One region of the Bacillus sp. GbtcB14 genome, then DNA from elsewhere that is predicted to be linked to it. Evidence: riboswitches for the same ligand, from Rfam matches in the RefSeq annotation. Region 1 holds a riboswitch; the other holds the start of a gene.
What was found. A riboswitch is a leader RNA that binds a small molecule or an ion and turns the genes downstream of it on or off. The one in region 1 is predicted to bind S-adenosylmethionine.
Positions count from the first base shown of each region.

Region 2: another riboswitch for S-adenosylmethionine. It lies ahead of KVT31_RS10245 (LLM class flavin-dependent oxidoreductase); the one in region 1 lies ahead of KVT31_RS24890 (peptide ABC transporter substrate-binding protein).

Region 1 covers NZ_JAGXJT010000012.1:51,452-55,662, reverse strand. Annotated here, with positions in the region: gene pnuC (nicotinamide riboside transporter PnuC) at 1-66, opposite strand, end outside; gene proC (pyrroline-5-carboxylate reductase) at 254-1,057, shown strand; gene KVT31_RS24895 (aldo/keto reductase) at 1,059-1,892, shown strand; SAM riboswitch class I at 2,046-2,150, shown strand; gene KVT31_RS24890 (peptide ABC transporter substrate-binding protein) at 2,283-3,923, shown strand.
Region 2 covers NZ_JAGXJT010000003.1:250,441-254,651, reverse strand. Annotated here, with positions in the region: gene KVT31_RS10255 (S-layer homology domain-containing protein) at 1-372, opposite strand, end outside; gene KVT31_RS10250 (ATP-grasp domain-containing protein) at 687-1,643, opposite strand; gene KVT31_RS10245 (LLM class flavin-dependent oxidoreductase) at 1,636-2,694, opposite strand; SAM riboswitch class I at 2,777-2,883, opposite strand; gene KVT31_RS10240 (hypothetical protein) at 3,120-3,326, shown strand; partial or broken gene KVT31_RS10235 (sensor histidine kinase) at 3,616-4,029, opposite strand.

The DNA of each region.
Region 1 (4,211 bases):
AATATAAAACCCAACCAATACGCAAATAATACTAGAAATGAATAAAAAAAGTGGACTTCTGACCATGATCATCTCTCCCCAGATGTATAATAAATTCCTTATCACCAGTATAAGGAATAGCTCTTCCCTTTACCATGAATTTCCTCCTTCTCATTATCCATTCCATCTACGATAAGTCTTTTCTTTTTACAAAATTCTCTTAAAAATGGTATCGTTTTTTATAACATATCTTCACTAGAAAGGATTAAAGGATATGCTAACTAAACATCGAATTCTATTTATTGGTGCTGGTCGTATGGCAGAAGCTATATTTTCCGGATTACTTAAAACAAGCAAAGAATACATCGAAGAAATTATCGTCTCTAACCGCAGCAACGTAGAAAAGCTAGAACAATTACGAGCGCGATATAATGTGTCTACTGCAACAGATTGGAAGCAGCATGTTACATCTGTTGATACAATTGTTTTAGCAATGCCACCTTCTGCACATGAAGAATTATTAGCAGAATTATCTCCGTTACTATCGAATCAACTTGTCGTAACGGTAGCTGCTGGCATTGGCCCATCTTATTTAGAAGAAAGACTTCCCGGGGGAACACCTGTCGCTTGGATTATGCCAAATACAGCTGCTGAAATTGGAAAGTCTATCTCCTTATATACAATGGGACGATCAGTAAACGAGATGCATCAAGAAACCCTGCAACTGCTTTTAAGAGGCATTGGTACTTCGCAACTTTGCACTGAAGAGGAAGTTCATCAGCTTACCGCAGTTACTGGAAGTGCACCAGCTTTCCTTTATTACTTTGCTGAAAGCTTAATTGAAGCAACAAAAAGTTATGGAGTCGATGAAGCGACTGCAAAACACCTTGTCATTCAAATGATTTCCGGCTCTGCTTCTATGCTTGAACAAACGCAAGATCCAGCTAACCTCCGCGAACAAGTAACAACACCAGGTGGTTCCACAGCTGAGGGTCTCAAAGCTTTATATGAATATAATTTTTCAGAGGCAATTCAAAAAGCAGTAGAAGCAACAAACAAAAAAGCTAGGGGGAAATAATATGAATTTAACAAGTTTAAAAGACTATACAACATTACATAACGGTGTAAAAATGCCGTGGTTCGGTTTAGGTGTTTTTAAAGTAGAAGATGGTTCAGAAGTAATTGAATCTGTAAAAGCAGCAATTAAAAATGGCTACCACAGCATTGATACTGCAGCAATTTATCAAAACGAAGAAGGCGTTGGACAAGCGATCCGTGAATCAGGTGTTGCACGTGAAGAATTATTTATCACATCAAAAGTATGGAATAGCGATCAAGGGTATGAAACAACACTTCAAGCATTTGAAACTACATTAGAGAAATTAGGTCTAGAATATTTAGATTTATATTTAGTACATTGGCCTGTAAAAGGGAAATATACTGAATCATGGAAAGCATTAGAAAAACTTTATAAAGATGGCCGTGTTCGTGCTATCGGTGTGAGTAATTTCCACATTCACCACTTACAAGACGTATTTGAAATTGCTGAAATTAAGCCAATGGTCAACCAAGTGGAATATCATCCACGTTTAGCACAGGAAGAGTTACACGCTTTCTGTAAAGAACATAATATCCAGCTTGAAGCTTGGTCACCATTAATGCAAGGACAGCTACTGGACAACTCAACATTACAAAACATTGCAACAAAATATAATAAATCAACTGCACAAATTATTTTACGCTGGGATTTACAAAATGAAGTTGTAACAATCCCTAAATCTATTAAAGAACATCGCATTATTGAAAATGCAAATATATTCGATTTTGAATTAAGTGCTGATGACATGAAAGCAATTCAAGCTCTAAATGAAGATCGTCGCGTTGGTCCAGACCCAGATAACTTTAACTTCTAGTAGAAAAACCACTGCCATATGCAGTGGTTTTTCTCATTAAAGAAAACTGAAAATTTAAACTATATTTCAATCGGTTGACACTTCATTATCCAAGGTGTAAGATTTTGAATTATCAAAGAAACACAAAAATTAATAAAATTTATTCGTTTACTCATTGTATCAAGAGAGGTGGAGGGACTGGCCCTTTGAAACCTCGGCAACAGGTTCATTTTGAACACTGTGCCACTTCCTGCAAGCTTTGTGCTTGAAAGATAGAATGAGGGACTTCGTTTATATACGGGTGCATAACTTGTACGTAAAAATCCCTCTTTCTCAATATGAAAAGAGGGATTTTTTATTTTTCATTTCCCTCATCATCATCCAAACTTAATTATTTAGGAGGAAAATCAAATGAAAAAGAAGTTTGTACCCGGTATTGCATCAGTTGTAGGAGTAAGTATTTTATTAACTGGTTGCGGTAGTTATAAAAACGAAGCAAGCGGAGCAAATGCAAAAGACGAGGCACCTAGTAAACAGGTTTTAAACTTATCTTCACCTACTGAAATACGAACAATGGATACAGCTCGTGCTACAGATACTGATTCTGGTCAAGTAATGAGAAACGTATTTGAAGGTTTGTATAATCTTGGTGAAGGTAACAAACCTGTCCCTGGCGTTGCAAAATCTCATGAAGTAAGTGGCGATAAAACGAAATACACATTCCATTTACGAGATTCAAAATGGTCAAACGGCACTCCTGTCACAGCGAAAGATTTTGTCTTCGCTTGGCAAAGAGCTGTCGATCCAGCAACAGCCTCTGAATATGCATTTCTATTCTTTGATATTAAAAACGCAACAAAAATTAACAACAAAGAACTTCCAGCCGATCAACTTGGTGTAAAAGCAATTGATGACCATACGTTTGAGGTAGAATTAGAACGCCCTGTTCCGTACTTTATTAGCTTAACAGCGTTCCCAACATTTCTACCAATTAACGAGGAATTCTTTAAATCACAAGGTGATAAATACGCTTTAGAAGACAATACAATCTTATACAACGGAGCTTTTACACTAAGCGATTGGAAGCATGAGCAAAGCTTTAAATTTAAGAAAAACCCTACCTATTGGGATAAAGATACTGTCAAACTGGAAGAAATCAATTTTAACGTCGTAAAAGAAAAATCTACAGAAGTAAATTTATTCGAATCAAAACAATTAGATCGTATCAAACTAACATCTGACTTCGTTGATAAATATAAAAAAGATGCTAACTTTAAAGAACGGCCAAACGTAGGGGTACAGTTTCTACGTATGAATCAACAAAACAAAGTACTTCAAAATGTTTCTGCACGCCAAGCAATCGATCAAACAATTGATCGAAAATCCTTTGTAAATACGTTATTAAATGACGGCTCTACACCAACCTCTAGTCTCGTGCCGAAAAACTTTGCAAAAGGACCTGACGGAACAGACTTCCGTGCTGCAAACGGCGATTTAACAAAGGTTGACACAAAATCTGCTCAAGAATTATGGAAAAAGGCAAAACAAGAACTTGGGTCTGAAAAAATAACGTTAGAACTATTAACAAGTGACGGTGACCTTGAAAAGAAAACTGGTGAATTCTTAAAAGGACAACTAGAAAAGAATTTAGATGGCTTAACAGTAAATATAAAGCCGCAACCACGTAAACAACAAGTTTCACTTTTATTAAAAGGTGACTACGAAATTGGAATTGACGGCTGGAGCCCTGACTTTGCGGATCCAATTACATTCCTTGAGCTATTTACAACGAATAACCCTTACAACTTAGATCATTACTCTAATAAGGAGTTTGATGAAACAATAGCAAAAGTGAAAACGACTTTAGCCGGTGATGAAAAAGCTCGCTGGGAAGCATTACTAGCATCCGAGAAAATATTATTTAAAGACTCCGTTATCGCTCCTCTTTACCAAAAAGGCGAATCTTATTTAGAACGTTCTTATGTGAAAGGGATTGTGCAAGTAGACTTTGCAGGTCAATTAAACTTCAAATGGGCAAAAATTGAAAAATAAAGCGAAACTTTAATCAGTGGTTTTTTCTTCATCCCCCACTGATGATTAGCCCACACCAATTGTTTTTTTAGCAAAACATATTAAAAGCAGATTCCCTAGTACGAGGAAATCTGCTTTTTTAATATATTATTCTAAGAAATTAACAATCTATTTTTATTATTGACATATAGTTCTTTCCAGTGTTAATATTCTAAATAATCAAAGAAACAAAATATTTCACCATCAAAATATAACATCTACTACGTTGAAACATATAACGATAGATTATAGTTCAACATGTATATACAT
Region 2 (4,211 bases), on a different contig from region 1:
CTCAGGGAACATCGTAGAATTCTGATTAATATCGCCATAAGGATTATTAAACTTAGATCCGTCCTTTAATACATAAAGAGTATTATTGCTACTAAACGTTCCGCCTTGTTTATTCGGTAGCATAACTCGATACACTAAAGCTGCAACTTGCTCTCTCGTCGCAACATCACCGAAACCAAATATCCCATTTCCATAACCTGAAATAATATTTTTACTCGCTAAATCTTTAATTGCCGGATACGACCAATGCGATGTAGGCACATCAGAAAAAACACCCGCCTCAGCAGCTTTCACATCACTGCCGTTTGCATACAATAAAGCACCACCAATAAGTGATAATGATGTAATTGATTTTAATAGTTTTGTGTACATAATTCCTTCTCCCAATACGTTCTCTATTTATATATTTTGTCGAAAAATCTAAAAGAATATGACAAAATATATTATACAATTAAAACTTTTTGAAGGATATACTAAGTTTTGAAATATGCAAAAACTCATATTGTTATAGGAATTCATAGTGATATTATGTTGTTTTACTTGTAGATATATAACATAGAAATAGCCCAAGTTCCTCATTGAAACTTGGGCTACTTCTTATACTTTTCGTTCTAGTGCAAAAACCATAAGAACTTGGCCATACGACCACGATTACTTTAACAAAGATTTTACTAGAAACTTATATATTATTTCACTGATTCTACTTGTTTTTCTAATTCTATTCCAAGGAATGTAGCAAGCTCAAGCATACCAAATTGATTCGCTACAGACTCTGCATCAGAATTATAGTTTGTATTTGTATTAATATCATACGTATAAATTGTTCCATCTGCACTACGAATAAATTCAATACCAGCAACGGTAATTTCATTTTCTTTCAAAAACTCTTTGTATTGTTCAATAATTGGCTCTTGGAAGTCCGATATAATTTCAAATTTTGTTTGCACTTCTTTCTCCCTCTCTTCTCCTACTGGGCAGAAAGCATCTTGAATCGAACACGCATCTGCTGGACAAAGTTCAAATCCTTCTGATGTATCTACTTTAACTGCATATACAAACTGGCCGCCTACAAACTCACAACGTGTAATGTATGGTTCTGGCGCTTCAATATATTGCTGGATTAAAGTAATTCCATCAATGGGTTCTTCAAACGTCGGACCATCCAAATATTGTTCTAAAGCATCAATAGAATGAAATAGTTGAACACCAAGACCTTTACCTGCACGGTTATGTTTTGTAATGAACGGTACTTCCCCTAACTCCCTTGCTGCTTTTACTATATGATCACGGCCCACAGCACCAATTGTTTTCGGCACTTGTATCCCAAAATTTCTTAATGCTGCATATTGATTCAATTTACTTACTTCAAGGCGTAATGCACGAGACCCATTAAATACTGTGCGCCCGTATCCCTCTAGCCAAGCAAGGACTCCTTCCGTCAACTCAGGTGCATATCGATGACCTCTCGTATGTGAAGAAGCACTCATGCGGCTATAAAAAACACCTTGAGGAGGTTCTTTTTCTAACGAAAGTGTTCCTTCATCTAAATGCCATTCCTCATAAGGTAACTCTAGTTCTTCTAACCTTCTCACCAAATGATCCGTCCATTCTTTATTCTCATGTAATATGTAAATTTTACTCATTTGTAATCAATTCCTTTCTTTTTGCTTCAACTAATGGCATCACTTTTTCAGAAAATCGTTTCATCTCTTCAAGCTGTGGCGAAAATTGTAAAAGTAATAACGTAACACCCACTTTTTCAAAAGCGAGTATCCTTTCTGCAATTTGTTCTGGTGTTCCGATTAGATTAGGACGTAACCCGCGATTGGATACGGAATAATCATTCAATTTCACTTGCTGTTCCAAATGCGATTTACTAATAAAGTCTTGGTAACCCGCGTAACCTAAAGCATCGTCTTTCACATCCGTTATGCGTCTCCATTCTTCTAATGCCTCTTCTTCTGTATCACGACAAATGACGTAAGCCGCAAGCCCAAATGACTGCAATGGCTCCTCTGTGACTTTCTTTCTACGTTTCTTCATATCTTCTATTTTCACAGATACCTCTTCCACTGTTCCCCCATGCATGACATATGCATCCGCGTGATTTACAATGACCTCTTTTCCTCTTTCACTTTCACCACCTGCATAAATCTTAATGCCCTGTTTCTGCACAGGCTTTGGACTTAAATGTGTATGATGAAGCTCATAAAAATTCCCTTTATAAGAAAACACTTCTTCTTTCCAAAGTTCCTTCAAAATTGTTACAAATTCCTCTGTGCGATCATATCTTTCATCATGTGCGGTAAATACTCCGCCATACTGCCTCGCTTCTTCTTCCCACCATGCTGAAACTACATTCAATGTAAAACGGCCATTACTTAATTGATCGATATTCGCTGCCATTTTCGCTGTAACTGCTGGATTGTGGAAGCCCGGTCTGACAGCTGTCATAATCTCTAATTTATCCGTTACTGCTGCAAGTGCTGCCGCAGTTGTCCACGCTTCTAAACTTGGTGCTGAAACACCTTTTATATCATTTAAGTTTAATTCCGCAATAAGTGTTGTTGAAAAACCTAATTGTTCTGCCGCTTGCGCTGTTTGTTTTGCATACTCAAACGTAGGCGGCATAGATTCATTATCTACATTTCGAAGCCATCCCCCAAAAATCGGTAACCAAAAACCATACTCCACTACCTATTCCCCCTTTACCTTTTAGCCATAAAAAAGGCTACTCTTATCAAAATAAGAGTAGCCTTCTTGACTAAGTGAACCGCTCTTATCTTTCAGGTGTTTCTTCACCTGCAGGATTTGGCACCTTTCGTCTCATACGAGGTTGCCGAAGTTTCATAGGGCCCGTCCCTCCACTTCTCAACATAAGAATTGTTTGGTTTCCATTTATTATAATCATCAGAATAATAAAAATCAATCATTTAATACTCATTTTTCCTATAAGTATTAAATGATATATAAGAAATCATATTTTTATAGAGCTTCATAAGGGTATTGTTTTACTTACGAATATATAAAGGGGTATGTTGTATCATGTCGAAAATATCATGTATAACCAAGTTGCTTTACTTCTATCTTAAAAACACAGCAAAAGAGGTGTTAGTAACATGAAAAATAAACGATGCGAGAATTGTGGTTCTACTACATTTAAAGAAGGAAGAGTTGGATCTGCTTATCATGCATATGTTTGTGAAGATGAATCTAGTAGATTCTTTTCAGGCGGGAAGCGTTCCAAACTATTAACCACATTTTGTTTAGAGTGCGGTGAGGTGCAATCATTTAGAGTTGAAAAACCAGATAAATTCAGAGAATAAAATATACCCAAGACACTTCTTGACGGTAGTGTTTTACTCATAGCCTCATTCTTTTTTTAGACGATTTGTTTTTTCTTCATATACACAAAAGAAAGAAAAATGAACAAATAACACAACAGTTAGTTACAACTATTGTGTCATTTAAACACTCAAACATCACTCACTAAAATCCTAGTGTAATGCAGGATGCGGCCATTGATAGTATATGTTTAAAAAAGATGAAATCACCGATTTCATCTTTTTTTAATACGTTATTTCGATTCTTTCTATTCAATATGTCGAATTTGTACTATCGTTTTTCAATTGGTAGTTTAAATGTAAAAGTACTGCCTTCCCCTAATTTACTTTCAACGGTAATTTTTCCTCCGTATAGTTCGACAATCCATTTCACCATCGACAATCCTAAACCTGTGTTTCCAATGTTTGAAGATGTTCGTGCTGCATCAACTCGATAGAAGCGTTCCCATATTTTCGTAATATGTTGCTCGCTGATGTCTATACCATTATCGGAGACTTTACCTATTATGTTGGGTTCATCACGGAACAGTTGTATATTCACACTGCCATTCTCTTTGCCATAAGCAATCGCATTCGTCAATAAATTCATTAATAAACGCATCATCAATGTTTGGTCTGCTTTAATAAATAGGTCTTCCTCTATATTTGTTGTTATTTCAATTGAAGATTCTTGAACCATTATAGAGAATACCTTTTACAATCCACCGACGAAGCTCGTACGGTCTTTGCTGTATTTTGTCAGATTAGTAGATTGTATTTATATGTTACCTTTAAAAGAAATTTATAATAGAATTTTTTGTGATTTTTTCTATTGGATTGTTTATGTTTAATTTCACAAAGAAAGATTAATTGTTTTACTTCTACATT